DNA from 2 places in the Paenibacillus allorhizosphaerae genome. Region 1 is predicted to be linked to the other one. Evidence: a T-box and tRNA genes for the amino acid it is inferred to sense, from the RefSeq annotation. Region 1 holds a T-box; the other holds one or more tRNA genes.
What was found. The T-box of region 1 lies ahead of ileS (isoleucine--tRNA ligase). A T-box ahead of a tRNA ligase gene usually reads a tRNA of that ligase, here a tRNA-Ile.

Region 1 (15,938 bases):
TTCGCACTCGATGCGATTCAGGACCCGGTCTCGCTCTTCGAGCCGATTTATCATGACGGCGGCGATCCAATCTACGTGATGGATCAAATCAGCGACGATCGCAACAAAGACGTTTCGTGGATCGAGGGCATTGCGCTTCGCGAGGCGATGCGCAAGCTGAACGACCGGGAGAAAATGATATTATCGATGCGCTTTTTTGACGGGAAAACGCAAATGGAAGTCGCGGATGAAATCGGCATTTCGCAAGCGCAAGTATCCCGGCTGGAGAAGTCGGCGATCTCCCAAATGCAAAAGCATGTCAAAAATTAAGCCCCGAATAACGGGCAACTGGTGCGATGAAAACGGCCTGAACCGCGTGAAGCGGGGCAGGTCTTTTTAAATCGTGCGAAAGTTTCTTCCGCTGCATGGACATTTTGCTGGGCTCCCACATATAGTATAAAAAAGGGCGCCGACAGGAAAGCCCAATCCATGAGAATACGTGGTGGTTGCAGCGTGAAAATATCGGATTTTCAAACCAAAGACGTGATCAACATCGTGGACGGAAAAAAGCTCGGGCAAGTGAGCGATCTGGAGCTTGATCTGCGGGGCGGCCGGATCGAAGCGATCGTCGTGCCGAATTCAACCCGTTTCTTCGGCCTGTTCGGAGGAACGACCGAGGTGGTCATTCCTTGGAAAAATATCGTCAAAATCGGAATGGACGTCGTCCTTGTCAAACTGGACGATTTGCGAACGTATCGTCCGCAAGATGAAACCGACCCGTCCTATGAATACAACAACCGGCCTTATCGCGCTTAAGCGACAGGCGGGCGGGAACAACGAAGAGCAGCCGGTGACGAACGCGGATGCTCTTTTTTTTCGCTTGGTGTATACTTAAAGGAATATGCCGGGAGGGGAGTGCAAACCATGGAACCATTCGCAAAGCAATCGGCCGGGAACGGCAGCGTCACGTTGACTTTATCTTCATGGACGGAACGATACCCGCAGCTGTCAGCCGGATTTACGACCCGGCTCGGCGGCGTCAGCGCCGAACCGTTCGGCAGTTTAAATTGCGGTCTTCATGTCGGCGACGATCGTGAAGCGGTGGTTGCCAATAGAAGACGTTTGGCGGGAGCGCTGCACATTCCTTTTGAAGCCGCGACGTATGCCGAACAAGTGCACGGTAAAGAGATTCAGGTCGTCAGCCGGGCGTTGCGCGGAGCGGGGAACGATTCGCGCGAAAAGGCGCTGCAGGCGAAGGACGGATTTGTCACGAGCGAGCCTGGCGTCTTCTTGTTTGCGCTGTTCGCCGATTGCGTGCCGCTGTTCTTCTACGACCCGATTCGTCGGGCGGTCGGGCTGGCGCATGCCGGTTGGAAAGGAACGGTGCTGCAAATCGCCAAAGCGACGCTGGAGACGATGAGCGCGGCTTTCGGCACGAAACCGCGAGATGTGATCGCTGCAGTAGGACCATCCATCGGGGCATGCTGCTATGAAGTGGACGATGCGGTTATCTCCCGCGTCGACAAGCTGCTGCCCGAGCTGCCGGGTTCCGGGAACGGTACAGAGGGGTCTTCAGCCGTCTACGAGCGTAAAACGGACGGAAAATATAACTTGAACTTGCAACAATTGAACCGACAAATTATGATAAAAGCAGGAATTTTGCCGGCGCATATCGAAATAACAGGTTTATGCACAAGCTGCCGGACCGATTTGTTTTTTTCACATCGAAAAGAAAACGGAAAGACAGGGCGGATGGCTGCCTGGATCGGGCTCAAGGAACAGTAGGAAACGGCCGGGAGAATCACTCCCCCGGGCCGTATGATGAGGTGAACGTTGGATTTGACTACAACGCTGAAAGAACGCATACAACTGGTGGAAACGAAAGTGGCGGACGCTTGCCACAGGGCGGGCCGAAATCGCGATGACGTTGGGTTGATCGCAGTAACGAAATATGTTTCGCTGGGGACGACCGGCGAAGTGTTCAAGGAAGGGCTCTTGCATGTCGGAGAGAACCGCTGGCAGGATGCGCAGCCCAAATGGGAAGCGTTCGGCAGTGAAGGGACATGGCATTTTATCGGCCATCTTCAGACGAATAAAGTAAAGGATGTTGTAGGCAAGTTCGCTTACATTCATTCGTTGGACAGGCTATCGCTAGCAAAGGAAATCGATAAAAAAGCCGCCGCGCTTGGGTTGACGGTGAACTGTTTTATACAGCTCAATGTTTCCGGGGAAGAGACGAAATACGGTTTGGCGCCGGAAGCGCTCTTGTCGTTCGCCGAGTCGATACGGGATATGAAACACATCGCGATCGTCGGGCTGATGACGATGGCGCCTTACGAGGCGGAACCGGAGTCGACGCGTCCGGTGTTCCGGGGACTGCGCGAATGGCGGGACCGTTTGAACGAATCGGCGGTATTAGGCTACGAGGTGCCGCATTTATCGATGGGCATGTCGAACGATTTTGAAGTAGCGATTGAGGAAGGCGCAACCTGGGTGCGTCTAGGTTCGATTCTGGTGGGTAAAAAATAATAGGAAGCTCTCGGCATGTTTTTTAAGGTTTCATTCGGAAAGCTGCAGAGGAGGAGAGGGAATGGGCGTCATGAACAAATTCATGAATTTTTTAGGCTTGCAGGAAGAAGAAGAGGTCGTCGAACGCGAACGTATATCCGAGTCACAGGAGGAATATGAAACCCCGCTCGCAGATACGCGTAAGAATAAGGGAAACATCGTTAGCATACATTCACAAAAGAATGTCCGAGTCGTGCTTCACGAGCCGCGTTCCTATGACGAAACGCAGGAAATCGCCGATCACTTGCGTTCCCGCCGCCCTGTTGTGGTCAATCTTCACCGGGTGCGTCCCGATCACGCGACGCGAATTGTCGATTTTCTGAGCGGCACCGTCTACGCTTTGAACGGTTCGATTTCCAAGATCGGTCCGAATATTTTTTTATGCACGCCGGATACCGTTGAAATTCACGGCTCGATCTCGGAAATAATGAATCAAGAGAGCTAACGACTATTATTATGAGAACGAGGTGAGCTTCAGCTTGTCGTACTCCATCGAAGGTTATATCCTTACACTGATCAACATTTACCAATACGTGCTTATCGCATATGTTCTGCTGTCATGGCTGCCGAGCGCAAGGGAAAGCTTTATCGGCGAAATGCTAGGCAAGCTGTGCGAACCGTATCTCGGCGTATTCCGACGGTTCATTCCCCCGATTGCGGGCATGATCGACATTTCACCGATCGTCGCGCTGATCGCGCTGCGATTTGTGGGCCAAGGAATTATCGCCGTGATTGGTTTTATTATTCCTTAAGCTGATTGCAGGTGAACCGTTTTGACGAACGAGCATATTTACGCTCACTTTCATCCCGACGAGAGCCGTTTTGTCGATAAAGCGGCCGAATGGGTGGAAAGGGCGGAGCAGCATACGGTAAAGCTCACGGACTTCCTCGACCCGCGGCAAGTGCATATTCTCACGACGATCGTAAACCGGAGTACGGATGTGCACGTTCGCCTGGAGGGCGGCCATCCGGGAGCGGAGCGCAGGAGAGCTTTCATTGCGCCGGACTACCGTGTGCTGGATGGCGAAGACATGGGCATCTCCCTGATCAACGTAACTTCGCTGGATGATAAGCTGAAAGATCTGGATCACGGCGATTATATGGGAGCGATTCTTGCGCTCGGCATTAAGAGGGACAAGATCGGTGACATTTATCCGCGCGATAACGGCTGCCACTTTCTCGTCGCGAGCGAGGTTGCGGATTATATGCGGCTCCAACTGAATCAGGTGCATCGGGTGCATGTACAGACAGAGCAATTGCCGCTGAGCCTCCTGCAGGCGACGGAGACGAAGCTGGAGGAGATGCATTTGACGGTGGCTTCGCTTCGGCTGGACGGAATCGTCAGCGATGTATACCGTTTGAGCCGGGCCAAAGTGCTAATCCCGATCAAGGCCGGACGCTGCAAGGTCAACTGGAAGCAGGAAGAAGACCCCAGCAAGCCGCTGAAGCAAGGGGACGTCGTTTCGCTGCAAGGCTTTGGCCGGTTCAAAGTGCTGGAGATCGAAGGCTTGACAAAAAAAGGGAGATATCGACTGGAAATCGGCAAATATGCGTAATTGCCGATTTTTTTGTTCTTCATTGCAGGAATATAAGCGGCATTGTCGAATATAGCAATTACATATCTTGGAGAAAAAAACGCCAGCTTGTTTGTCAAATTTGCAGGAGGTGCAGCAATGGCATTAACACCGCTCGATATACATAACAAAGAATTCAGCAGATCGTTTCGGGGATACGACGAAGATGACGTGAACGAATTTCTGGATCAGGTCATCAAAGATTACGAATCGCTGATCCGTGAGAATAAAGAGCTGCAAAACCAGCTTGCTGCAATCCAGGAGCGATTGGATCATTTTTCCAACATCGAAGAGACGCTGAGCAAGACGATCATCGTCGCCCAGGAAGCGGCCGATGAAGTGAAGACGAACGCGAAGAAGGAAGCGCAACTGATATTGAAGGAAGCGGAGAAGAACGCCGACCGCATTATCAATGAATCGCTGTCCAAATCTCGCAAAATCGCGCTTGAGATCGAAGAGCTCAAGAAGCAGGCATCGATATACCGCACCCGTTTCCGCACCCTGATTGAAGCTCAGCTTGAGCTGCTCGGTACGGAAGACTGGAGCTCCTTAGAACGTATGGAAGTGGAGCAGCCTTAATCATACTTTGGCATCCACAGCCGCGTGCAGAGTTGACGCAAGCCCTAATTTTCGCTATACTCCTGTATAAGTTCACATGACGAAAACGATGATTGGGAAGAGTACTTCGCAGAAGCTATTGTCAGCGAACCGGGGATTTGGTGCGAGCCCGGACTTTGGCGGCGGAGGAAAATCACCCGGGAGCATCGCTTGAACCTAGTCGCAACTGTTACAGAGGTATTGACGCTGTCAGTTGTCGACCTTAAGGCAGTAAAGCAGATCGGTTGATCCCGTTATCGATCGCCAGAGTGAAGACATTAATGGAGAGGCGTGTGAAAGCGCCGCATACCTTTGTCTTAATCAGGGTGGTACCGCGAGACTTCTCGTCCCTATATTTAGGGATAAGAGGTCTTTTTTGATGTTTGAAATCAATAAGGATGAAGAAACAGGGAGTGCGATGAACATGGATTATGGCAAAACGTTGAACCTGCTGCAGACGGATTTTCCGATGCGCGGAAATTTGCCTCAGGCAGAACCGAAAATGCAGCAGCAATGGGAAGAACAGGACAATTACAAGCTTGTACAAGAGAGCCGCAAAGGAAAGCCGAAATTTATTTTGCATGACGGCCCTCCATACGCCAACGGTGATATTCATATCGGTCACGCGCTGAATAAAATATTGAAAGACATCATCGTTCGCCATAAAACGATGCAAGGCTATGATGCGCCTTACGTTCCGGGCTGGGACACGCACGGGCTGCCGATAGAGCAGGCGATCGCCAACAGCGGCAAAGTCGACCGCAAAAAAATGAGCGTTACCGAGTTCCGCGATTACTGCAAGGAGTACGCATTGCAATGGGTAGAGAAGCAGAAAAAGCAGTTCAAGCGTCTGGGCATTCGCGGCGATTGGAACAACCCGTATATTACGCTGCTGCCGAAGTACGAAGCGCAGCAAATCCGCGTATTTGGCGGCATGGTGAACAAAGGCTATATTTATAAAGGACTAAAGCCGGTATACTGGTCTCCTTCCTCGGAGAGTGCTTTGGCGGAAGCGGAGATCGAGTATAAGGACAAGACGTCCGCTTCGATCTATGTCGCTTTTCAGGTACAGGACGGCAAAGGCAAACTGCCTGAGGATGCATCGATCGTCATTTGGACGACGACGCCGTGGACACTTCCGGCGAACCTCGGGATCAGCGTACACCCGGACTTTGACTATGCGCTCGTAGAGGCAGCAGGGAAGAAGTACGTGCTGGCGCAAGGGCTGCTCGAAGCCGCCTCGAAGGAAATCGGCTGGACGGACGCGAAGGTGCTTTCTACGCTCAAGGGTAGCGAAATGGAGCATATTTTATGCCGCCATCCGTTCTACGACCGTACGTCGCTGGTCATGGTCGGCGAGCACGTTACGCTGGAAGCCGGTACAGGCTGCGTTCATACCGCTCCGGGACACGGCGAAGACGACTTTGTCGTCGGACAAAAGTACAATCTCGGCGTGCTTTGCCCGGTGGACAACCAGGGCCATTTTACGGCGGAAGCGCCGGGCTTTGAGGGCATGTTCTATGATAAAGCGAACAAAGTCATTACGGAAAAGCTGACGGAATCCGGCCACCTGCTGCATATGAGCTTCATTCAGCACCAATACCCGCATGACTGGCGGACGAAGAAGCCGGTTATTTTCCGGGCGACGGAGCAATGGTTCGCCTCGGTCGATAAATTCAGACAAGAGATGCTGGATGAAATCAAGCGCATCAACTGGACGCCGGAGTGGGGCGAGATTCGTCTGCACAATATGATCGCGGACCGCGGGGACTGGTGTATTTCGCGTCAACGGGCATGGGGCGTGCCGATTCCGATTTTTTACTGCCGCAGCTGCAACGAGCCGATTGCAACGCAGGAAACGATCGAGCATGTGGCCAAGATTTTTGAGCAGGAAGGGTCCAACGCCTGGTTTGAAAAAGAAGCGAAAGAGCTGCTGCCGGCGAACATGGTTTGTCCGAAATGCGGGCATGATCATTTCCGCAAAGAAACGGACATCATGGACGTTTGGTTCGATTCCGGTTCGAGTCACGTGGCCGTATTGGAAACGCGCGAAGAGCTGCAGTGGCCTGCCGACCTGTATCTGGAAGGCTCCGACCAATACCGCGGCTGGTATAACTCATCGCTGATTACAGGGGTAGCGGTGAAAGGAACCGCACCGTATAAAGGCATTTTAAGCCACGGCTTCACTTTGGACGGCGAAGGCCGCAAAATGTCCAAATCGCTTGGCAATACGGTCGATCCGAATCAGGTATGCGACAAGCTGGGCGCCGATATTCTTCGTTTGTGGGTTTCATCGGTGGATTATCAATCCGACGTGCGGATTTCCGATAACATTTTGACCCAGATCACGGAAGTATATCGCAAGATCCGCAACACCCTGCGGTTTTTGCTCGGCAACTTGTCCGATTTCGATCCGGCCAAAGATCGCGTAGCTGCCGCTCAAATGAGCGAGCTCGACCGATTTGCGCTTTTGCGATTGCACCGGATGATCGATCGGGTCGCGAAAGCTTACGACAGCTACGAGTTTCACGTCGTTTACCAAGCGGTTCACCATTTCTGCGCGGTAGAGATGAGCGCATTTTATTTGGATATTTTGAAAGACCGTCTGTACGCGAGTGAGCCGAACGATCCGGCCCGCCGCGCGGCGCAAACGGTACTGTACGATGCTCTCACAGCCATCACCAAACTGATAGCTCCGATTTTGCCGCATACGGCCGACGAGGTGTGGAAATATATTCCGGGTGTGCAGCTGCCGACCGTGCAAGTGGCGGAACTGCCTGCGGTAGATACTACGCTGTTCGACGAGAAGCTTGAAACGAAGTGGGAGCAATTTATCGAGCTTCGCGACGATGTGCTGAAGGCCCTCGAGGAAGCGCGCAAAGAGAAGCTGATCGGCAACTCGCTCAGCGCAGCGGTTCATCTGTATCCAAGTGCGGAAACGGCGGAGCTGCTGAAAGGCTTCGAGCAATTGGATCAATTGTTTATCGTCTCGGCTGTAGAAGTGCATGAAGCCGGCGCTGCGGAACCCGAAGGCGCGCACAAGTTCAAAGGCGCTTCCGTGAATGTAACGGTTGCTGAGGGCGAGAAGTGTGAACGCTGCTGGATCGTAACGCCGGAAGTAGGGCATGATGAAACGCACCCCACCTTGTGCAAGCGCTGTGCGGGTGTAATGAAGTCAGGAGCCGTTACGGGGGCATAATGTCAAAGAAACAACGAGCCGTTCCATCCGGATGCCGTCTGGGATTGCTCGTTGTTCCTGCTTTAGTCGTAGCTGTCTTCAGATAGCGTGTCGGGCTCTAGCAGCCCGTCGCCTTCGCCGTTTTGCATGTAATGTTTGTATGCTTGATTGCGTACGACGGTCACTTGCTGACCGTAAATGTCTGTGGCCAGAAAGCTTTCATAAGCTTCCACGTAGCCTTCGTTCTCATCCGGCTCTACTTCCATTTCGTTGTAGCTGTCGGATTTGTTCGGATTTTCGGCCATTGCCGGCGAGTTGGACGAGCCCCAGCTCTCGACGATTTGCCAGGCGTCCTCGCCGTCAAACTGATTTTGCTCCGGCAGCTCGTCCAGACTCGTTCGGCCGAATGGCGGCGCCATGATTTTTTCTTCGACCGGTCGTCGTTCCGACACGTGCGGATCAGGCACATGGTCGACGCAATAAGCGGTCGTCGGCATCGCTTCAAGCCGTTCGAACGAAATCGCCTTGCCGCAAGTACGGCAAACGCCGTAGTCGCCGGACTCGATGCGCTGAAGCGCTTCGTTGATGTCGGTGAGATGACGTTCCGCATTCTCGTTCAAAGCGATATCTTTTTCCCGTTCAAACATCTCTGAACCGAGATCGGCCGGGTGATTATCATAAGCGGACAGCTCGCCTGTGTTGTCGCGCATCGATTGTTCCAGTCCGTAATTGTTTCCGGATTCGAAATGGGCATCGAGCCATTGCTTCTCTTCTCGAAGCTTCTTTGCAAGCAACTGAAGCTGTTCGGGCGTAAGACTGTTAGGGTTAACCGGACGGTTCGTCAAAAAGAGACGCCTCCTTTAATAAATCGTATGTGCTTGTATTTTTAACGGATCCGGCTGTTTTTAGCGGAGGAAAATCCTTGAATCGTAGAAACGCTTAAGGAGTTGTTAGCTTGAGATACTACATTTATGCTGTAATCGTTCTGCTGCTGGATCAGGTTACGAAGTGGATGATTGTGAACCGGCTGATGATCGGCGAGTCGCGATCGGTGATCGGCGAGTTTTTTCAGATTACGTCTCACCGGAACCGCGGCGCCGCTTTCGGCATATTGCAAAATCAGCGCTGGTTTTTCATTGTCGTTACGATTGCCGTAGCTGTCGGTATTGTCTGGTATTTGCAAAAGACGACAAAAGAGGGTAAAAAGCTGCTACCTTTCGCTTTGAGCTTGCTGCTCGGCGGAGCGCTCGGCAATTTTATCGACCGGGCTTTGTTCGGCGAAGTCGTTGACTTTTTGCAATTCCGATTTCAATTCAATTGGTTCGGTACGCCGGTCGACTATACATTTGCCATCTTCAACTTGGCCGATGCATCGATTTGTATCGGGGTTGCGCTTATATTCATCGACTCGTTTATTAGCTGGCGCCGCGAATCAAGACAAAATAAACAGACGACGCTGGAAAGCGGGGACGCACAATCATGAGATTGACGGATCGGGACATGGAAATGCAGGAAGAGCAAGAGATGCAAGAGCAGCGTTACGAGTGGATGATTGCGGCGGAGGAAGCGGGGGAGCGGATCGATAAATTTTTGGCCGAATCGCTCGACGATAGTATCTCCCGGACGCAAATTCAGCAGTGGATTAAAGACGGCTGTGTCACGGTGGGCGACCGGACGGTAAAGCCGAACTACAAGCTGCCCGAAGGAGAGCGGCTTATCCTCGTCATGCCGGAGCCCGAAATGCTTGAGCTGACGCCGGAGCCGATATCGATTGACGTCGTGTACGAGGATGCGGACGTCATTGTGGTCAATAAACCGCGCGGTCTGGTCGTTCATCCGGCGCCTGGGCATTACAGCGGTACGCTTGTTAATGCACTACTGTATCACTGCAAAGATTTATCCGGCATTAACGGCATCGTTCGACCGGGAATCGTACATCGGATCGATAAGGACACGTCGGGGCTCCTGATGGCGGCCAAAAACGATCTGGCGCATAATGCGCTGAGCGAGCAGCTCAAAGCGCATACCGTCAACCGAAAATATATTGCGCTTGTGCATGGGAATGTGCCGCATGACAACGGAACGGTCGATGCGCCGATCGGTCGCGACCCGAAAGACCGGAAGCTGTTTACGGTGACGGATAAGAACAGCAAGCATGCGGTTACGCATTTCGTCGTAATGGAACGGTTCGGCGATTATACGTTGGTTGAGCTGAAGCTGGAGACGGGCAGAACGCATCAGATTCGGGTGCATATGAAGTTTATCGGCCATCCGTTAGTCGGCGACCCGCAGTACGGACCGGCCAAGAACAAAGGGATAGCAATGGAGGGTCAGGCGCTGCACGCGGCCGTACTCGGCTTCGAGCATCCCCGAACCGGTGAGCACCTTAGTTTCGAGGCGCCGCTGCCGGATGATATGGTGCGACTGCTTGAAGTTCTAAAAACAAGGTAAGGGACGATGAAGCGATGGGGAACGAGCCGCTTACGCATTTGATTAACCCGCAGGTAAAAGAAATTCAAATTTCGGGTATCCGCAAAATTTCGAATTTGGTCAGTACGTACAAAGATGCCATCACGCTAACGATCGGCCAACCGGATTTTCCGACGCCGGATCATATATTGCGCGCCGCGGAGCAAGCCGTTGCCGATCATCGGACGACATACACGCCGAATCCAGGATTGCCGGAGCTGAGGCAGGCGGTATCCGAATTCGTGCAGCGCAAATATGGGCTGAACTACAACGCGGCAAGCGAGATTATCGTAACGACCGGAGCGAGTCAGGCGCTTGATATTACGCTTCGGACGATTTTAACCGCAGGGGCGGAGGTTATCCTTCCCGGTCCGATTTATCCGGGCTATGAACCGCTTGTTCGGCTTTGCGGCGGCGTTCCCGTATATGTCGATACGCGGGATAACGGCTTCAAGCTGACGGCGAAGCTGCTGGAGCCTTACTTGACGGACAAAACGCGCTGCGTTATTTTGTGCTATCCGTCCAACCCGACCGGCAGAGTCATGTCGGAAACGGAGCTTGCAGATATGGCGCGGCTGCTGGAAAACCGCAATGTGTTCGTCATTTCCGACGAAATCTACAGCGAGCTGATCTATGACGCACCGCATCGCTCGATCGCTTTGCTGCCCGGAATGCGGGAGAAGACGATCGTGATCAACGGGTTGTCCAAATCCCACTCCATGACAGGGTGGCGTATCGGATTTACGCTTGCGCCGGCTTATTTATCCGAGCATATGGTCAAAGTGCATCAATATAATGTGACCTGCGCCAGTTCCATTAGCCAGTATGCGGCGATCGAAGCGCTGACGAACGGGATCGACGACGCGCTTCCGATGAAAGCGGAATATGTGAAGCGAAGAGATTTCGTTTATGATCGGCTGGTCGGCATGGGACTGGAGCTAGTCAAACCGGAGGGCGCTTTTTATTTATTCCCGTCGATTCGCCGCTTCGGACTGTCTTCCATGGAATTTACGATGAAACTGCTGGAAGAACAACGGGTGGCGGTCGTGCCTGGAGATGCTTTTTCCACTTATGGCGAGGGCTATATCCGTATATCATATGCGTACGGTATGGATGTATTGGAGCGGGCGATGGATAAGATGGAAGCGTTCGTGAAAGCATTGTAGCATAAACCTGGATTGCCGCTAGACATAATGAATAAAAAGAAAGCTCGCTGCTTCGAACTGCATAATCAGTGCAAGTTCTGAAGCAGCGGGCTTTTTATGTTCGCGAATGCTGAGGCCATGTGAAATCACGGTATCACGGCGCCGCTCTCAATTAAAAGCAAAAATTTTTACTTTATTGATGCGCTAAAGCGTTTAGTAAACTTTCTGCTCGCAAGAAAAGCTTACGCTAAAACACGAATGTATCTTCATCGTAAGGCTTCGATCGGAAGATTTTTTATTGCGATGCCTTAAAACTGATATACTGCGTCATTAACGAAATCGCGACTTCTATTGCCTGTTCATCCGGTTCAATCTTGGAATGATGGAGCCCATAGGGCGTATTGACGCCAAGCCAGAACATAAACCCGGGCACTCTCTCAAGAAAATAGCCGAAGTCTTCGCCGGTCATCGCTTCGGTACATTCGACCAGCGTTACGGTATCCGCTTGTGTTGAACGGACCCAATCCATAAACTGGGCGGTCACTTCATGGGCGTTGTACACTTGGCGATAATTCGCCCCGTAGTCGATCTCGGCTTTGCACTGAAACCCCGCTTCGATGCCTTGAACGATCGCTTCGATTCGCGATTTAACCAGCGTCATCGTCTCAGCCGAGAACGTTCGGATCGTCCCTTCCAGCCGCGCTTTTTCCGCGATAATGTTCTGTTTTGTGCCGCCTGTAATTTTACCGACCGTAATGACTGCGGAATCCAACGGATTGACATTCCGGGAGATAACCGTTTGCAGCTGCCCGACGAGCTGGCAGGCAGCAATAACCATATCGTTCGCATTATGCGGAAAAGCGGCATGTCCGCCTTTGCCGGTCAAATCGATAAACAGCTCGGACGTATTGGCGAACAAAATGCCCGGCTTGGTGGCAATCGTACCGACCGGATATTCCGGGGCAATGTGAAGACCGAATATTTCATCGGGCATCCAGTCCCGCAGTTCTTCACTTTGAAGCATCGGTTCGGCCCCGCCCGGTCCTTCTTCCGCCGGCTGGAAGATGAAAGTCAGGTCGTCACGGATCGGATGATGGGCAAAGTGCGTCAAAATACCAAGGCCGATCGTCATGTGAAGGTCATGGCCGCAAGCATGCATGAAGCCGGGGTGGGACGATTGAAAAGAATAGCCGGTTTCCTCCGTAATCGGAAGGCCGTCCATATCCGCGCGGTAGCCGTACCGGCGCTGCGGAGCAGTTCCTTTCACATTTACGAGAACGCCTGTTTGCCAGGTGCGAACCTCCAGACGCGCTTGAGGCAACGTTGCAATATAATCAAGCAAATAACGCTGCGTTTTGAACTCCTGAAAGCCGGGTTCCGGGATTTGATGAAGATCACGGCGTATTTGCACAAAACGGTCGAAAGAGACGGCGGACATAAGTTTTACAAGCCTCCTTGATGGCGCTGAGCTAATAGAAAGGCCCGGCGTCTGATCGCCGAGCCCGTCCCTTTGAAATTACAGTGTGCGAAGGTCTTTCAAAATTTCGGTCTTGGACTTCGTTTTGTCATCGACCTTCTTGATGATACGAGCAGGCGTACCGGCAACAACCGTATATTCCGGCACGTCTTCAACAACGACGGCTCCCGCCGCAACGACGGAGCCTTTGCCTACACGCACGCCTTCGAGAATAACCGCATTCGCGCCGACGAGCACGTCGTCCTCGATCACCACCGGCTGAGCCGAAGGCGGTTCGATCACGCCTGCGAGCACCGAACCTGCGCCGATGTGGCACATGTTACCGACTTTTACGCGGCCGCCGATGACAACGCCCATATCGATCATCGTGCCTGCGCCGATCGAAGCGCCGATATTGATGACTGCGCCCATCATGATAATCGCGTTGTCACCAATGCCGACCATTTCGCGGATCACTGCGCCCGGCTCGATGCGAGCGTTAATGCCCTTCAGGTCGAGAAGCGGGATCGCCGAGTTGCGGCGGTCGTTCTCTACAACATAATCTTCGATTTTGGCGGAGTTTGCGTCCAGTACCGCTTTCACGTCAGTCCATTCGCCAAACAGGACGCCGCTTTTGCCGGAAACGAACGATTGAATCGCATCGCCGAAAGTGATCGATTCCAGATCGCCCTTTACGTATACTTTGACCGGTGTTTTTTTCTTGCTTGTTTTGATCAGGTTAATAACTTCTTCCGTATTCATTTCGATAGACATAAAAGAAATTCCAGCTCCTTATGTATATTGCAACTGCTACAACGCGAAGCCAAGTTGTCAGTTGTCAATGAGATTGCAACTGCTACAACGCGAAGCCAAGTTGTCAGTTGTCAATGAGATTGCAACTGCTACAACGCGAAGCCAAGTTGTCAGTTGTCAACGAGATTGCAACTGGTGCAACGTGATGCACGGTAGGCAGTTGTAATCAATGATACCTCTTTTATAGCATAAAACGACTGCCTCTAGCAATCCTCGACCGACACAGCAGGCTCGCCTATTGACAGACTATGTCGAAAGTGGGATAATATTTTCAATTGCATAGCACCTTTAAATGACAGTCCCGTGAGGCTGGCAAGGTGAACGTTGAGAAGGAAGGTCTACCTCAAGCTGATGGCAGGATAAGCCATCAGCTGACCGCAAGGTAAGGGGACCTTCTGCTCGGATGTACGCAAACCTTGCCTCTACAGGCAAGGTTTTTTTATGCCTCACGACGAACGAAGGCAACACAAGCAACCCCAAAGCATAGGAGGCTGCGCCTAAATGCAAACCGAGCATGTATTAATGGATGAAACCGCCATACGGCGGGCGCTGACCCGGATTGCTCATGAAATTTTGGAGCGCAACAAGGGTTTCGAGAACTGTATGTTGATCGGAATTCGGACGCGGGGCATTTACTTGGCGAAACGGGTGGCCGAGCGTATACAGGACATCGAAGGCGTGCCTGCGACGGTGGGCGAGATCGACATTACGCGGTACCGTGACGACCGCAGCGTGAGCGCGGAAGCGGCCCTTGCGGGAAGCGGAGAAGAAGCCGCCGGCATCGAAGGCAAGCTGGAGGTGCAAAACAAAAAGCTAATTCTGTTCGACGATGTGCTGTATACCGGAAGAACGGTTAGGGCGGCGATGGATGCGCTGATGGATTTCGGACGTCCGCAAATGATTCAGCTTGCGGTGCTGATCGACCGGGGACACCGGGAACTTCCGATTCGGCCCGATTATGTAGGCAAAAACATCCCGACCTCGCGGCTCGAAAGTATTGAGGTCAAACTGGATGAAGTGGACGGAACCGACCAGGTGATCATTAAAGGACAGAGGAGGCCAAACGAATGAGCGGACTTCAGGTTCAAACGGAGAAACACTTGCTTGGCACCAAGGATTTAAGCGAGCAAGAGATAACGTCGATTCTGGATCGGGCAGCCTATTGGGAGCAATATCCGGTAAAAGTATCGAACCATCTGCAGGGGCGCTTTGTAGCGAACATGTTTTTTGAAAATAGTACAAGAACGCGGTTTTCCTTCGAAGTCGCGGAAAAGCGGCTTGGAGCGGAAGTGCTGAACTTCTCCGCCGCCGTATCCAGCGTGCAAAAAGGGGAATCGATTTACGATACGGTACGGACGCTCGAGTCGATGGGGATTGACGCCGGGGTCATTCGTATGAAACCGAACGGCCTGCTGGCCGAACTGGCGCAAAAAATTAAAGTGCCGCTCATCAACGCGGGCGACGGCAATAACGAGCATCCGACGCAGGCACTGCTCGACTTGTATACGATGCGCAAGCATTTCGGGCATATTCGCGGCCTCCACGTGGCGATTATCGGCGATGTGCAGCACAGCCGGGTGGCGCGCTCGAATCTGTGGGCGCTGCGGACTCTCGGAGCGAAAGTAAGCTTTTGCTCGCCGCCAGGCATGCAAGCTCCGGAGCTTGGAGAGTACGCTTCCTACATTTCTATGGAAGAAGCGCTGAGAGCTGATGTCGTCATGATGCTGCGAGTGCAGCTCGAACGTCACGAGGGAACGTTGTTCGGGTCGGCGGAGGAATACCGCGCGGCTTACGGCCTTACGGTGGAACGAGCGGAACGGATGGCGCCGCACGCCATCATCATGCACCCGGCGCCGGTGAACCGGGATGTGGAGATTGACGACGAATTGGTGGAATGCCCCAAATCGAAAATCTTCCCGCAAATGGGGCACGGCGTGCCGATTCGGATGGCGGTCATTGAGAGGGCGCTTGGCTGAGACGTGCAGCGAACTCGGTTAGAAACGATAAAACGGCACAAATATATAGAATGAAACGAAGAAGCGGAGGGCCTCATGGGAATTTGGATACTGAATGCAGCAGTAGTAACCGCAAATAACGAACTAAAGACAAAGCATGTATTGGTGGAAGGCGGCATCATCGAAAAAGTCGCGGAGGGAGCT
Region 2 (15,938 bases), on a different contig from region 1:
TTGGATCTTGGACCCCTTCCGGTACATAAATCAAGGCCTGCTTCTCATACTGAAAGGACTCTTTAATAGCTTTGACATCCACCTGGTCATAAGTGAGGCGCCATTGATTTAGGAAGCTTCCGAAATCTCCATTGGTGGTTAAAGTTCCTGACATCACGATGATTTTATTGCGAAGAGTTAAAAAATCAAGCAACTCCTTGAACCTAGAAGGGAAATTGACAGGCACACTGGAAAGTTCGTAGTCTTGATAGGTTATCCAGCTCACGTACCGCTTGGAGTTCTGTAAATGATTAAGCGTTTCGAGCGTTAGTTCTAATCGGTTCACATACTCATCTTCACGTTCCCATGGAGTAGCCCGTTGTCGATCTTGAATAGCAATGACATCAATGCTTTCACGGATAAGTTCATGCAGATCTTCCAAAGTAGGGTGGACAAAATCGGGGAGCGGGTAGCGACCTTGTAAGGATTCGATCTTCATGGCTTCAGTATGGAATTTAAGTTCAAGATCCCCGACCAATCGAAGTAACTTCTTTCGTAAACTACTAGGGAAACGTTTATGCTTTGCGATTGCACGCAGATCTCGTATAGTAACTGTTTCTTGCAGCTGTGATAAAAAGTTCTCTTGGAAATGATGGGCTTCGTCGATTACAATAATACCCGGGTCAATAGGCACAATAGGCGGGAATGCCGGTTCTTGAAGCCGATTCAAAACTGATCTTATTAATTGCTCGTGATTGGTGATTACAAGATCATTGTTATCCAACATGAAACGGCCACGATGGGTATGGGATGGGCAGCTTAGAGAGTAGATACAGTTATCGCATTCTCTTTTGGTGGCTTTTAAGTTAACTCGATCCCAAATGGCATTTTCAATATCACCATGGGAAGACTCGAATTCATCGCGATGTCCCGTCCGCGCTTCTGCGAAAAACGTAGAAAGTTTCTGATGAATTCTTTCGTCAATCTGATCAGAAGCGCTCAATTCCTTATGGCAATAGTAATGTGCTTTACCTTTTGCGAGGATGGCTTGATTTATAAGCTCGAAATTTCGCAGTAATGGTACCTCTTCCTGCATCAACTGACCTTGAAGGTTAATCGTAGCAGTTGCGTAGACGACACGTTTGTGGGTGAATCCGCGCTCGAGTTTTGCTTCCACCATCGCAGGAACCAAGGCACCCAGAGATTTTCCTGTACCGACTGGAGCTTCAATAACCAATATATTGTGTTTTTTCTGGTTGCGATGAAGAAATGCAGCAATGTCCAAAGCCATTTGGACTTGTCCAATTCGTATTTCTGAAGATTCATAATGTTGCGGGATTTTTTCCTCAAATACTTGTAATATAGCTGATTCACGAGATTGTAGCAATAGATCAACATCCTCCCAAGCACATATGTTCTTACATATTATAACATATTTGAAAGCGAAAAAGCCGCGGCCGGCAGAGACGCATTAGACTGAAGTAATGGACCGCCATCGTGCCCCGGCCGGAACCCTTTCCACATTGGGTTTGCCACTGGCATAGGATCGGCGTTCGTCGGGGTAGTACGAACCCGTTACGCAACGGAAGCGTTCGATATTTTCGCTTGGAGGGGGAGGAGCTGGTGGCGTTATCTTGATCCGGGGGAGCGTAGTGCTTAGCGTCGCTCGCGGTGGTCAACTGGTCGTAGCGTGCTTGCAGCATGGGCGGTGTCGGCGCCCGCTGATCGTCCTGCCTGACAGTAGGCAGCCAGTCAGCGTGTGGTCTTTTATAGCGTCTTTTGTAGCCGGAATTCGCCTTTCTCGATTGTGAACCGCCCGTCGATATCCTGTTCCGATCAAGCTGCACGGGCTGGCCGCCGACACTACTACTTTCCAGACACCGCGAGAATCATAGGAGGGGAGCGAGTCGTATATGTTGTTGGGAACATGTTGCTTGATTCGAAATCGTTGGAAAATAGAAGTGAGGAAGGGAAGAGGTCAGAAAGTTTGGTGGTCAACAACTTAAGGACGAACCACATGAACAGAGGAAAGACGTGCGAATCTAGAACGTATGTTCCATATGTTTATATTACCACTCTTTGTATAGAATTAGAATATATAAAGATTTAAAAATGACCGGTATAAAACATTATCGAGAAACGAGGTGCGGACCGATACATGAGTACCGATATATATATGTATGCTAAAGATATTAGCCCGACTCTTGTCGCGTGTTTTTGTCCCGGATCTAACTCAAATGCAGGTTAGGGAGAGTTGATACGAAAACATTATCTAAGCCAAACCGAAGAAGTTATTTGATCAACTATGAGATTCGCTAGTAGCGGGCGAAAGCTGGACAATTACAACAAACGGCAAGATATTTAATATGATTAAAATCTTAAATTTAAGACATGTTCACAAAGATCGGATTTTGTACATATGTCTACGTTAAAGCGTTAATATGATAAAGTTTCAATCTGTTCTGTGCTGCTGCTGTTGTCGTCGTCTGTCGGATGACAAGAACATTATCCCATAAATGATAAAAACTTTATCCCCGACAGACGATAACCCATCGCAAATTTTTTTTGGCGATGGGTCGGCCGCCTGGTAAAGCTCACCGTTTAGTTTTTTCCTTCCGAACAGCCCGAAGGATTTAACGTCATCAACACAAGTTCCATCCCGCTTCCTCTAAGATTCCCTGTAAATCCTCCTGTGTATCTTTCCAATGGTTAATCCGAATCGTCCGCATACGAATTCGCTTCCCAGAGTCAGCTGCCAACGTCCAGTTCCTGCTAGGATCAGGTATATCCGTTGCGGGATACAAGAGCAAAGCACTTTTAGCATTCGGATACCCTGTCACATAGGCATACATCTGATAGATGTCATCCTGCTGATACTTTGTGGCAGCCTTCCATTTCGTATCCATTATTATGGTCCAAACTTCTGCCCCATTCTCCTGCCGCTCCCCCAGAACAATATCGGGAATAAGTTGAATGTTATCCCGGCCCGAGTCCTCATTTTTCAACAGTTTGACTTCGTCGTGCTGCAGCCAAACCACTGCATCACTCCCAAGTGGCATCTGCTGCAGGACACGGCCCACATACATCTCGTAGAGGGAGTGTACTTCAAACAAGAAAGAGAAGCATTCCTCTTTCGTTCCCCTGTGTAAAACCGACAATTGCGATAGAATCAATTTCGCCAAACGGAAAGCCGGTTCGAACCTTGATGTCTGCCGGTCGAATTGCACCTGGTTTAACATATCTTTAATGTCCCCCGGCTCATCCAGATCCTCTAGATAACCACTTAGTTGCAGTAACTTCTTTCGAATTGCGGGATCGAACATCTTCCGCTTCAAAACAGCCAAAGTTTTGCAGAACACAAGGTTTAAAGGAATTGCCGTGGTCCTTTCATCAAAGCTGCAATATACCCGCGTCTTATCCGCCGCATTAAGCTGCAGATGCTTCGAAATCATTAGCCTGCCCTTGAGATGTAGTGAATTCTCTTCCACCTCTACGTAGTCAGCCGCGACTCCTCGTTTCAGCTGCTTCTCCAATTGCATACAGAAGCCGGCAGCAATCCAGCTCAACAAATCCACCTCTATCACTTGTACTGAAGCAGATGCCGGCCCCATGGTGTACGGAACATAGCCGCATATCCCCAGCATGTTTAGAAGGGCCAATCTACCTTCTTCTTCCCCTAACTGTAGCTTTGGTATAATGTCAATTTGTACGCGGGATAAACGGATCGTACCTACAATGTTGATAAATTTAACCCGATTGAAGCCCAATTCTAACCACTCAAGCTTTGGATAAACCCTGGACATGTAGGCAATGAGCTCCTTCATATCCTCCTCTGTAAAAGAGCTGTCCGGCTGGACCTCCAACCAATCGAACGCTTCTCGAACTATCACGACATTACTCATAGATCGCTCGAAGCTCCTCCAACGAGAACGACTTCTTGATGCGGAACTCAATATCTTGGAAATGGCTTAAAGAAGAAGACGTTTTAAATAAAGAGCTTATGGAGCTTGCATTTTTATAGACGATATAAGGATCCTGTTTATTTTGACCTATTCCCCCGAGAACCAGCCCAATCTTCTCCCAATCCTCATAGAAATACTCCTGTAACAGCGGTATCACCTTGTTCTGGAACACCCCGATCAAGTCCTCAACACTTTGAACTCCTATGAAGAAGGCATGTCCGATAGTGTGCTCTCTATCATATAGAACCTCAATTCGCCGATTCATAGTATCCAACATTAGATCCAACTGCAATTCATCTAATGTATTAACCAAAAGTCCGGAGTCGGGCATCATTTCTCGGAAGGCAAACCGGCGTCGAAGGGCTGTATCCAGCAGTGCTATGGACCGGTCAGCCGTATTCATCGTACCGACAATATACAGATTAGGAGGCAAAATAAACCGATCTCGAGAATACGGCAGCGTAACCATGATTTCATTGTCTTCGTTCAGTCTTTTATCAGGTTCGAGCAATGTGATGAGTTCTCCGAATATCTTAGAGATGTTACCGCGGTTAATTTCGTCGATGACCATCACCATTCTCTCTGCATATCTAAAATCAAATGGCGAGCCGTTCTGGAGCGCCTGCATTACACGATCCTTCTTACTTTCATAGGTCATTTCCTTCTTGTTTGGGGTTTCAACCGACAGCCCGAGGAATAACGCCTCAATAGCTGCACGCTTGAACACCCCATCTGCTGGTTCGAAACCTCCATGACCATCCGATTTCAGCCCCTCTATGAAATCCTCATAGGCGTATGATGGGTGGAAAGTCGTAAAGATCAGTTGACCTTTGTTTATGTATTGGCGGAAAGCATCTCTTATCATCTTCCTATTGCCCAGCTCATTCAATTCTTCATATCTCTCGGGGTCAAGGATTTGTAGAGCCGTGTCTACCACATGATAAGTTTTGCCGGTTCCTGGAGGACCGTACAGAATTTGATTTCGTTCACCGAAAGGTCTCGCTAATGCTATACTTGCTTTACTCTGATCTTCTTGGCTTCCATAACTGTCTTGCCCCTGCTCCTCCATGAATTTACCGAATATTTTCTTAATGTCTTCCTCTTTCCTTACGGCCACAACGGTATCGCGCATCCATCCAAGACCTTCGTACTCCACGACATCTGTATCCAGCCAGTCAACTAGCAGTGTATGACCTAGCTCAGTATCATAATCATATCCCGCTTCAGGATCCTCTGAAATGATTCCTATTGCGCATATTTTAAGAATCGAGCTCCCCTGTTTCCGGTAAGCTGCTTTTAGTGCGACATAGTCCCCCTGACGCATGCGGAGAAAAGACTGCAATGCTCTCCGTTCCTTGTTCTCTGTCGCTTTGCTTTCAATAATCTTATCCAGATCGCGATAATCCAGCCCCAGGCTGTCGGAGAAATCATAGTCCAAATAATTCGTCCCGACGACTCCCTTCTCCAGAAAACGCTGCAGCTGTGAATTATCGCCTCCATAGGTGTATCCATTCACCCAATAGGAACGTTTCTTCTCCAGATTACTTTGATTCCATAGGTAAGTCGCAATGGCCACGTTATCCCAGTCCAAGAAAGATTCCTGATCCCGAAGCAACTTAAGGACTTCGGCATTGATGAGAATAACGGAGGTATCCCGTAAATTTAAACTGCTGTCTAAGTTAAGATCCTCCGCCAATGGAACAAGTACGGCTCTCGAATAAATATTAAAGAAATGCTCGGGTACATAAATATTTAAAATTTTTAGCAACACCATATCCCACAGCAGGCCATTCGTCGGGATCTCTTCATTCCGCCCATCTTTAGCGGCCCTAATAGCAGTCAGAATTTGAACCTTCAATTTTTGAAACTCCTCCTGTAAGATAACACCTTCTAACAACGTTTTTTTGTTACCGTAGCCCTTGTAATACTTACCGTCCTTTGCACAATATATGCCAAACTTTGAAGAGTTACCCCCGCCGATTCCCGCCAGGATATTCTTACGTTCCAGCCAATAGATGAAGGTATCTTTGGAATGAATGCTCGCATATTCTTCTAAGGTCATATCCTCTAAATGCTCCATAGGAAACCTGTTAACAAATTCTTCTCTGCCTTGAATACGAGCCCGCGTATTTTCCTTACTAGGCATAGAACTGTGACTGTTCTCTAAAATCTTCGACAGCGGCATATTTGATTATCTCCTTCTTAAGACGTCTATATTTATTCTATTTGTTGCTCTCCTGAACAAGGATTCAATAAGCACAGATGCGAGGATCCGTTAGGATTGCATACAACAAATATGATGGTCCAATTAGATCTTGTAACGCTCCTGGTCCGGAAACCGGCATATTGTCGAAACTCACTTCCGACGTTCTCAATGATGCGCTGCCATATTATTTCAAGTACGGGGGAAGACCTTTACTTATAAATTATCCGGTAATAATAAAGCTTTGGTACCAAGTACCATGAGTATCCTTAGTATCTAATCTTTCATCCATTTAGAAGCCCCCTTGAATCAGAATTGAACGATTACTGTATTCTTCATATTACAAGAAAAAGCCTGCATTTTTAAGACCAACAGCACATTAATAAATGTTAAGAAAGTGAACACGAACCACTGTAAAAGCAAATCTCTTACCTTTTTATAATTGTCTATCACTTTCTTTGATTCTCATGATATAAATAGATGATGAAGATGGAATGATATGGAGGACAAATATGACTAAGACTCTAGATCTTACACTACTGCTCAAGAAGGCTCGTGAACTACTAAAGAATGATTTATCTAAGATTGAATATGAACATATCGAACCTTCTGCCACACGGTTTTTGAACGAGATTCATCAAAAAATTAGCAACTGGGATGAATCTACTTCACTTTCGATTTTCGACCCCTACTGGATTAATAAAAACGCGAATGATGTCTCGGCCGAAGGCGTTGCTAAAATGAACAAAGCTAATTTCAATGTCTTTGTGAATGACCCAACTACTCAAGAAAAATTAAAGCAGCTGCTCATGCTCCGCAAAAATGCTGAACTGGATTACAGGCTGCCGGCTAAAATTTCGAAAGTTGGACTTATAGAGCACCTGGATCGTTTTAATTTTTCACGGGGAAACAAGCCTGTTTTCTTTGTCCATCGCATGCTAATCATGATCTTTCCGGAGTTGTTTACTTCTATCGCGGATCGCGTCAAGCTGGATGAGAGTGCGAAAGTTCTGGGGATCAAGAGCAAAGGTGTTGCTTTTGAACTTGTGCAGTACCAAGTGCGGGACAAGGTGAATGATTTTATTATCGAAAAAGGGCTTCAAAATGAAAGTGAGTTTGTGAAGCGGGGCATTGCTTGGTGGGTACTTGATGCTGCCAAAGCATTAAAAGAATGATGATCATAGAGGGGTATTTTTCTTCCCACTTTTACATTTTGCTGAAGCATAAAGTTACCTCTGAGAGTACCCGTGCAAATGCAAATTACATAACAATCCAAATTCGGGACACTTTAAGTTTTTTGAATTATGAATAATAACCCCATAATAATGCATTGTTCTGTAATCGTGGAAAATACATCATTTTTATGTCCATCATTGGAAAACAATACAACTTCTTGTCTTTTAGAAAGGACAAGAAGTTGTAATCATAAAATAAAAAAACCTCGTAATACGCAGCCTGAAGCTAACTATAGGTATAAATCGCTTTTAATTGCTCGTTGACGTTTTTTGGATAAACATGGTATTATTTTCGTGATCGGAAGTATCGGCATTAGCCCTCTGAGGAAATACCTCGGGGGCTTTACTTATATATCAAAATAGAACCTATCCAAAAAGAGGTGGAGGTTAATTGTATTTATACGTTTGTCCGGTTTGCAAATCTAAGAACGAGGAAGATCAAAAATATTGCATGCAATGTGGCACATGGCTTCTTAGTGATCGTTTCCCAGCGCAGAAAGTTAAAGCAGGCATAACGTCGGGAACGCTATACATTTGTTCTTTTTGCGATACGGCTAACGAGCCCGGAAGAAATGCCTGCAAGAAATGCCTTAAACCATTGTTTAGTACGGAATATAAGACGAAAGAAATCAATGTATCTGCATCAGCTGGAAGCGGACTAATTAAATTCTTCAGAGTGATCGTATATATTCTCCTAGCTTTAGCAGTGCTGCTTGGAATAGTTTTGCTCACATCGACGGTTAATGACAAAATATCATCTATATTTGTTACTCTGCTATTAATGGGTATAGTTCAATTATTTTTCGGAGTTATCAATCCGTCCATCATACCAGGTGGATCAACTTCCCGGAAACAAGTACTAGGTGTATACGGTGTCATGATTCTTGTACTCTTCGGATTATTTGTAAAATTTGTTCCGTCCTCAAAATTACCGAATACGCAACAAACAAATAGCAGAGCTGTTTCAGCGGCGGCTCCCGCAGCAACATCGCCAACGACCTCGCAACAAGCTCAGGAAGCCTCACCAACTACACAACAAAATCCTGATGAAAAAAATTCAAGCGAAGTGTTTAGAGTTAGGGATTTTGAATTTCGTGACCTTCAAATTATGAAAAGTTCAGTTGGTTGGGAAGCAACTGTCGAAGTCAACAATGCAGGCAAGGATGTTAAGGGGATGGGATTTACAATCACTTTTTATGCTGAGGATGGTAAGAGGGTTGGGACATCTCAAGGGGCAATATTGGATATACGGTCCGGAGAATCAAAAACCGTTAAATTAATAACAAAAGATGACTTATCCAAGTCGAAATCAGTTAAGGCACAAATTGATTATGCAATGTAATTTTAAGCCCCACCCGCGCTGCCTTCGGAAAATTGGTATTATCTATCGTTCCTCGCATTGCCCAGTCTTGACAGATATTATACGAACAATTAATGAAATTAGCGCCACCTACCACTAAGTGGCGCTTTGTCATATGATTCGATTTATATACGTATCGTCGTATGAATCGGAGCCTCTCGCCTATGTATCTTATTAGCATGGAGATGTTCCTCCTTTCATTCCCATTCCACTCTAATTTACATTTAAACACGTGAAAAACCGGGGACTCCTTATAACCCGGTTCTTCAGACTTCCTATGATCATTGTTTGGCTCCTCCAAGCAGAGAATTCAGCTGCTCCAGCAAATTTCCCCCGCCGGTGAGCGAAATCGTCCCGATTTTTTCGCAAATTTTTTCGAGGAACTCGAGCTCTTTTAACCGGAACAGCGTCTGATTCTCGTCCATCAGTTTGGCTGTGTTAAGCAGACTGCGGGTCGAAGCCGTTTCCTCGCGGCGGGTAATCAGGTTCGCCTGAGCCTTCTTCTCTGCGAGCAGCACCGTGTTGAGAATCTCTTTGATATCGCCAGGAAGAATAATGTCCTTGACGCCTGCGGAAAGGAACATAACCCCATAGTCCTCGCTCTTTTCATTCAGGCGAGATAATACGAATGCGGCAATTTCCTGCTTCATCCGCAGCAGGTCATCAAGCTTCAGTGTGCCGACATATTCACGCAGTATTAGCTGCAGCAAAATATAAACTTGATCCTCGAAGGACTTGATCTCCAGCGCCCGCAACGGATTGATGATTTTATACTGGCAGACGAAATTCAGGCGCAGCGTCACCTTGTCTTCCGTCATGATCTCCTGTCCGGTCATATCGAGCTGCTGCTGCCGCAAATCCACGGTTTTTAGCGACGCCAAAACAGGTCCCTTCCAGAAGTAATATTTCCCCGGCGCCAGCACCTTCTGCATCACGTTGTTGTAGAAGAGCATTCCCGTCTCGTGGCTGGCCACTTCGGAAGTATAGTAATATCCCGCTACTTTCGGCAAGATCGCCTTATCCACCTCTGGCCCCACCTCCGGCTGACGAATATCTACCCGGACAAAGTCATGCTTCTTAAGCACATTCCAGAATGCGTATTTGCCAGCTGTCAGCAGCGAGACGAACTTTCCATCCTCGTAATGAAGTACGTATTCATGATCTTGAACATCGATAACAGTTAGCTCCTCCAGCAGCCGCTCATCCCGAAGAAACAAGTTCAGCTCTTTCCCCTGTACGGTAAAAGGCTTTGAAACGCTCAGCAGCACGACCGCATCGTCAGATAAAGGGGTGAGTCGATAAATTCCCGGCTGCAGATGCATCACATAACTGCCTTTCTTGAACAACAATCCTCGTTCGTCGGTTTTGACGATAATTTTCTTTAGCATGTTGACCTCCTCACTAAACGGATGCATGTGTGATGTGTCCTTTTGTTGGGGATCCTCCTGAGTCAGAAGCGGAGCCGCGCTTAAGGGTCGGAAATCGATATCTGCCCCCGAAACTTCGAATGATGTCGATGCGGCCCAACTTCAGACCACAGTTGATCATTCCATTGTTACGTGGCGCAGAAACTCTTTCCGCTCCGGTATCCGCCGGCTGCAAAGCTCCTTCCTCAGCGCCCACCCGAAGGTGTGCAGAGGATTCCCGCCGAAAAGGTCCCTTTGATTGAAATCTCTCGATTACCAGTCGAGTGCTCTACCACTGAGCTAATCGCCGTGAATGCGATATGGGATTCGAACCCATGACACTTTAAGGAATGATGCCGAAGGTAGCGCTACAGGATACCTGTTCACAGGGTGAACAAGTACTGCAGGATCGTCTGGAAATCCCTGCCTAGGTAACGGCCCTCTCGACATCATCCAAATTTATAGTAGACGGCATTCCGCCGTGATACCCGATACTTATTGTGAGAGGATTATAGTTTCAGCAACATTCAAACGATAACCATCTCGTACAAGGCAAGTTAACGATTCAATCCTTGTAAGGATCAAACTCGTCCGCCCCCGCCATACATACGCCAATCGGTTTCAATACATGAAGAATTGCGATCGTCTCCGAATGGGCATCCAATACTTCCTGCAGCTTCCGATATACGAACGGACTTTCATCCGTTCCTGCGCCACGGAGCTCCACGCCGTAGTTGCGGACAGCCTCCATCATCTTCTCCGGGGAGATAAGCCCGCCGCTGCGTGTGCGCGTTTTCCAGTTCATTTTGCCCGCCGCCTGGGTCCGACTCATGATTCGTCCAGCTCCGTGCACCGTGCTGTAGCAGGCCGCCCGATTCTCGTCAGAATCTTTCCCCTGGACAATCACGGAGATGTCGCCCATACTGCCGCCGATAAACCCGATCTGCCCGGGAGCCGAAGGGGTGGCTCCTTTGCGGACAACCACCGTTTGTTTGCCTTCATGCTCCTCCATCCAGGCAAAATTATGATGGTTATGCACTTCGAACTCTGCCTCCGCCCCCAGAATCGAAAGCACTTGCCCGATCACATAATCGCGTCCCGCATAAGCGTAACGGCCGGCAAGCTTCATTGCTCGGTAATACATATCGCCAACCTCACTGCTCAAATCGAGCAATACAGGCGGTTGATCCATGCTCTCTCCAGGGGCATTATCAAGGAACCTTCTGCCAGCCGCCAGATTCAAGAACCCACTGGCCGTCTTATGGCCGAAGCCGCGACTGCCAAAATGATTCGCAATCCAAATCGCCCCGGTCGCTTCCTCCACAAACAAATCGACAAAATGATTGCCGCTCCCCACCGTACCTAACTGGTCACGGGCCAATGCCTTCAACTTGTCGTGCTCCTGTTTGCCCACAGTTGCATAAACCGCCCAATCCGGATCGTCGAACAAATCATGATCGACCTTCTCGCTGTTTGCGCGCCCGATCCCGCACGAAACCTTACGGGCAATTTCATCCATCCAGCGGGAAATATGCGGAAGGGCATCTTCCATGCGGAGATTCGTTCTTACCGCTTTATTCCCGCAGGCGATATCGTAGCCCACTCCTGATGGTGAAATTTGCCCGTTATAGGCGATAACCCCTCCGATCGGCTGACTGTATCCTTTGTGATGATCAGCCATGAGCAGAGCCTGTACGACCCGCCCGGTTTCCGCACACCTCTTAGCCTGGGCAAGCGCCCCCTCATCAGGATTGCCCCAAACCCGAACTCCATCTATTGATTGATAAGCCATGATAAACATCTCCTCTTTATTGTCTTTCCAAATTTCCTGCAATGCCGCGCTTGACGACTTTCTAGTATTAGAATCGTTGATTACAGGGCAAACGTACATGGCAAAAGTATTACGACGTTCGAGAAATTTTTCCATTCTGCTGCTAAACTTATGAAAGCTAACTTTCTTTGATTCTCATTATCAGAGATATCCTTTGGCACGAATATAAGTGGCAGCGTGACAGGTAACAAAAAATTGCGGTTCTGATAAGTTTAGTAGCCAAAAGCACCGTCGCCGTGCTCCATTCATGCTACCGCACTCATAGCTCATAAGTTCTGCTTTCCTGCCGCCCTGCCGATGATCGGAAGGATCTTCCTCCCTCCAGAATCTGTTAGATAACGCTAAGTAGAAGCAACTCGTAAACGATAAGGTCTTTTCGTCTCGCGGTCAGCGATACTCACCATTACCGATTCAGGCTTAACCCTTGCGATCAAACCCATTGCCTCAATTCGACCAACCATTTCAGCAACGTAAGCTGCCGTCTTATTTTTCGTACCCGCACCACCATCGATATCCACCATGAACCGAATATCAGCTCCTTGGTCGAGATAAGGCAGAATGATGCTTTCGAGACGATCGCGTTCGGCAAAACCGAACAGTGCGGCAATCTCCTGTGAAAAGGTCGTTTCCAGTGACAATTTTTCGTGAACAGAGCGAATTTCCCGCGGTAAAATAATTTGCCGGCTGCATAGCCAGGCCCCACGTCCGACGCGGTATGCCACTACATAAGTAACTGCTTTCGTATGCCCAGAATGGGTCTGGGAATCGGTCGTAACCACGAGATCATAAACCGCCCTTGGGTCGCTCTCGATGAAACGTGAAATCCTGTCCATGACGTCGCGAAACTCAAGGTTCTGTTCAGTCCTATTGCGGAATGTCGTTTCATGAATCAATGGGAATTGTCGTATTTTTGTCTTCATGGGGTTCACCTGTAACGCAAGGTTGGCTTCTTCCTTTCATTGTAAATTGGTATGCCCTGATGGACTCGGACCATCATATGGCCGGTTATGAGCCGGACTGCTTCGCCATTAAACTAAAGGCGCTGAAATGGGAATAAGGAGACTCGAACTCCCACGGTCTTTGAATCCGCAGCTCCTCAAGCACTACGTCTGCCATTCCGTCATATCTCATATGGTCGGGAAGACATGATTTGAACATGCGGCCCCCTGCTCCCAAGGCAGGTGCTCTGACCAAACTGAGCTACTTCCCGATATTGGTGCGCCCCGAGGGATTCGAACCCTCAGTGTCTTTCGACCACGAATTTTAAGCTCGCTACGTCTGCCATTTCCGTCAGAGGCGCAAAGAAGAAATATGGGCCCGGCAGGACTCGAACCTACACTCTCGCCGATTAAGAGTCGGGTGTTTTACCAGTTAAACTACAAGCCCACGCACCCGTCCATTTTATCGATGTCGGCTCTCAAACGGAGCCGATCGATCCGAACCGTCGTTCGTGCTTCAACGGACGGAAAAGCTAATTTTCGGAACCTTCGGCAGCGAACCGAACCATTCGACTTGCGAACGAATGTACTTCCTCAAGCGTCCCGATGGCAGGGGCATCCGGATTCGAACCGGAGATGCGGGAGTCAAAGTCCCGTGAATTTGACCGCTATTCTATACCCCGAGATGGCAGGGGGCGTGGGCATCGAACCCACCACAGTCTGTTTTGGAGGCAGACTCGCCGGCCAAGGAACATGGACCCCTACATTTAGGTGGAATCGAGAGGAATCGAACCTCCGACCTACTGCTTGCACAGCAGCTGCTCTTCCAACTGAGCTACGACCCCATGGCAGGGATAGCAGGACTCGAACCTGCATGTCACGCATTAACAGTGCGCTGCCTTACCGATTGGCTATATCCCTAAATATGATGCTGTCGAGTGGACTTGAACCACTGGCCTCCCGGTTATCAGCCGGACGCTCTAACCTTTCTGAGCTACGACAGCATATGGCGGCCCCAAGGGGATTTGAGCCCCTGACGACCTCTGCGCTGACAACGCTCGTTTATGGTCGGGATGACCGGATTTGAACCGATGGCCTCTAGTACCCGAAACTAGCGTTCTACCAAGCTGAACTACATCCCGTTGGTGGGAGGAGACGGGTTTGAACCGCCGAACCCCGAAGGGAGCTGATTTACAGTCAGCTGCGTTTGACCTCTTCGCTATCCTCCCAAGTTTGGTGCCGGCGAAAGGGTTCGAACCTTCAACCTACTGATTAAAAGTCAGTTGCTCTACCGATTGAGCTACGCCAGCATGTGGTCACGGTAAATCCTTGCTAGGAGCGGGTTAGACTCCCACCGATTTTTTACAGCTCGTGTTTCGTTCAACCACCATCAACCCATCTAATGGTCAACTCACACTTTGCGAACCGATCGATATGTACTTTTGGTGCGGCCAGTGGGACTTGAACCCACAAGTGAGCTTTCGCTGCACGAGCGTCTGAGGCCCGCATGTCTGCCATTCCATCACAGCCGCATGGCTGCCCCTCCAGGGCTCGAACCTGGGATCGCGGCTTCAAAGACCGCTGCCTTACCAACTTGGCTAAGAGGCAATATTTTAAGGGAGACCAACCGGAATCGAACCGGCGATAACGGGGCCACAACCCGTCGCGTTGGCCATTTCGCCATGATCTCCATGGTGGTCCGGGCTGGAATCGAACCAGCGGCGCATGGCTTTTCAGGCCATCGCTCTACCAACTGAGCTACCGAACCATTGGAGCGGAATACGGGAATCGAACCCATTCTTAATGCTTGGAAGGCACCCGTTCTACCGTTAAACTAATTCCACGTGTTGGTGACGCATGGGGGATTCGAACCCACCGAATGCACGAGTGAAAGTCGTGTGGCTTACCCGCTTGCCTAATGCGCCAAATCTTTGAAGGACCGAGCAGGAATCGAACCTGCGATTGACGATTTTGCAGATCGCCGCGTTAGCCAACTTCGCCATCGGTCCATATGGAGGAGAGAAAGGGATTCGAACCCTTGGAGTCCGCTAACCTCTTTCGTTTTCAAGACGAATACAATAAACCGGACTCTGCCACCTCTTCACGAGAGGAACATATGTTCTTTTTTGTGTATAGAAAAAGCTACTCGCCCCGCCGTGGTACCATTTGAGTCGTTTATCGGAGAACCTCGCCCGAAAGAAGACAAACACAAATGGACCACTTGCTTGAGTGCAAGTAGCCTTATACGTACAAAATCTATGGATCAACGGATTCAGATTCAGAACGGTCCGCGATTCAAGATCACGTTAGCACCGTTCCTCCTCTTTTAAGGATCGAACGGCCCAAACGTGGCACGTAAAAGCTACGATTGATCGGATGGATATAGGCTTTAAGGAAGCTCAAAAATTGCCCATTAATGCCATGTTCGCGCCAAAAATCGGCATACTCATGATTGATCGTAATCTCTTGATAGCCAAATGGCTGCTGCTGATAAGACTGCTTACATGGATTCATAAATAACGGCTTTCTCATGGCCTATCCCTTCCTTTCTTCGTGGATTTCGCGCCAAATACTTTCATGCGTTATTACTTTAATGTTTTACCGCTTTACTGATGTGATAATACCATGGGTTATTTTTACTGTCAACCCTTTTTTTTATTTTATTTCATCATTTATCCAAATTCCCGTGAAAGAAAAAAGACCGCTAATATTCCAGCGGTCTTTTCATATCCGGACAAAAACGTCAAAAATGACGCTATTTTGCCTACAGTTCCTCCCTTTCGTTAGGGGGATAGGGATATCGAAAAAAGGCCGCGTGGCGAGGTATGAGGCTTTTGGGAATTAAGAAATAAATGGTCGCCTTCCGATAGGCTCCACTGCTGAATGCACTCATATCCAAATGGATATATGGCCGTTTTCATCCTCGCTCACGCTCCTTTCCATGCACCTAAATTTTCCTCATCATAAATCAATTACAACTTTAATGTCAAGTGGATTTTCATCATAGATAAGCATGCCGGGATG

Region 2: it encodes a tRNA-Ile, which carries the amino acid that the T-box ahead of ileS (isoleucine--tRNA ligase) is inferred to sense. The anticodon was not compared.

Annotation. Positions count from the first base shown of each region.
Region 1 covers NZ_JBHSRV010000001.1:1,255,537-1,271,474, reverse strand. The annotation lists gene sigG (RNA polymerase sporulation sigma factor SigG) at 1-309, shown strand, start outside; gene ACFQI7_RS05620 (YlmC/YmxH family sporulation protein) at 493-795, shown strand; gene pgeF (peptidoglycan editing factor PgeF) at 904-1,764, shown strand; gene ACFQI7_RS05610 (YggS family pyridoxal phosphate-dependent enzyme) at 1,819-2,508, shown strand; gene ACFQI7_RS05605 (cell division protein SepF) at 2,570-2,992, shown strand; gene ACFQI7_RS05600 (YggT family protein) at 3,015-3,299, shown strand; gene ACFQI7_RS05595 (YlmH family RNA-binding protein) at 3,321-4,103, shown strand; gene ACFQI7_RS05590 (DivIVA domain-containing protein) at 4,221-4,700, shown strand; T-box leader at 4,780-5,073, shown strand; gene ileS (isoleucine--tRNA ligase) at 5,143-7,917, shown strand; gene ACFQI7_RS05580 (TraR/DksA C4-type zinc finger protein) at 7,980-8,741, opposite strand; gene lspA (signal peptidase II) at 8,852-9,379, shown strand; gene ACFQI7_RS05570 (RluA family pseudouridine synthase) at 9,397-10,347, shown strand; gene ACFQI7_RS05565 (aminotransferase A) at 10,362-11,531, shown strand; gene ACFQI7_RS05560 (N-acetyldiaminopimelate deacetylase) at 11,806-12,948, opposite strand; gene dapD (2,3,4,5-tetrahydropyridine-2,6-dicarboxylate N-acetyltransferase) at 13,027-13,740, opposite strand; gene ACFQI7_RS05550 (hypothetical protein) at 13,844-13,930, opposite strand; gene pyrR (bifunctional pyr operon transcriptional regulator/uracil phosphoribosyltransferase PyrR) at 14,281-14,850, shown strand; gene ACFQI7_RS05540 (aspartate carbamoyltransferase catalytic subunit) at 14,847-15,755, shown strand; gene ACFQI7_RS05535 (dihydroorotase) at 15,831-15,938, shown strand, end outside.
Region 2 covers NZ_JBHSRV010000010.1:84,917-100,854, forward strand. The annotation lists gene ACFQI7_RS27735 (ATP-dependent DNA helicase) at 1-1,366, opposite strand, end outside; gene ACFQI7_RS27740 (McrC family protein) at 2,622-3,881, opposite strand; gene ACFQI7_RS27745 (McrB family protein) at 3,874-6,126, opposite strand; gene ACFQI7_RS27750 (hypothetical protein) at 6,657-7,319, shown strand; gene ACFQI7_RS27755 (zinc ribbon domain-containing protein) at 7,771-8,721, shown strand; gene ACFQI7_RS27760 (slipin family protein) at 9,021-10,127, opposite strand; gene ACFQI7_RS27765 (RtcB family protein) at 10,711-11,937, opposite strand; gene ACFQI7_RS27770 (ribonuclease H-like YkuK family protein) at 12,318-12,896, opposite strand; tRNA gene ACFQI7_RS27775 (tRNA-Ile) at 12,944-13,019, opposite strand; tRNA gene ACFQI7_RS27780 (tRNA-Pro) at 13,109-13,186, opposite strand; tRNA gene ACFQI7_RS27785 (tRNA-Leu) at 13,191-13,276, opposite strand; tRNA gene ACFQI7_RS27790 (tRNA-Lys) at 13,289-13,362, opposite strand; tRNA gene ACFQI7_RS27795 (tRNA-Gln) at 13,522-13,597, opposite strand; tRNA gene ACFQI7_RS27800 (tRNA-Ala) at 13,687-13,759, opposite strand; tRNA gene ACFQI7_RS27805 (tRNA-Asn) at 13,761-13,835, opposite strand; tRNA gene ACFQI7_RS27810 (tRNA-Ile) at 13,844-13,918, opposite strand; tRNA gene ACFQI7_RS27815 (tRNA-Pro) at 13,980-14,056, opposite strand; tRNA gene ACFQI7_RS27820 (tRNA-Tyr) at 14,058-14,143, opposite strand; tRNA gene ACFQI7_RS27825 (tRNA-Lys) at 14,149-14,224, opposite strand; tRNA gene ACFQI7_RS27830 (tRNA-Leu) at 14,358-14,446, opposite strand; tRNA gene ACFQI7_RS27835 (tRNA-Gln) at 14,448-14,522, opposite strand; tRNA gene ACFQI7_RS27840 (tRNA-His) at 14,533-14,604, opposite strand; tRNA gene ACFQI7_RS27845 (tRNA-Phe) at 14,607-14,682, opposite strand; tRNA gene ACFQI7_RS27850 (tRNA-Gly) at 14,685-14,758, opposite strand; tRNA gene ACFQI7_RS27855 (tRNA-Glu) at 14,763-14,839, opposite strand; tRNA gene ACFQI7_RS27860 (tRNA-Cys) at 14,850-14,923, opposite strand; tRNA gene ACFQI7_RS27865 (tRNA-Ser) at 14,927-15,017, opposite strand; gene ACFQI7_RS27870 (hypothetical protein) at 15,216-15,446, opposite strand.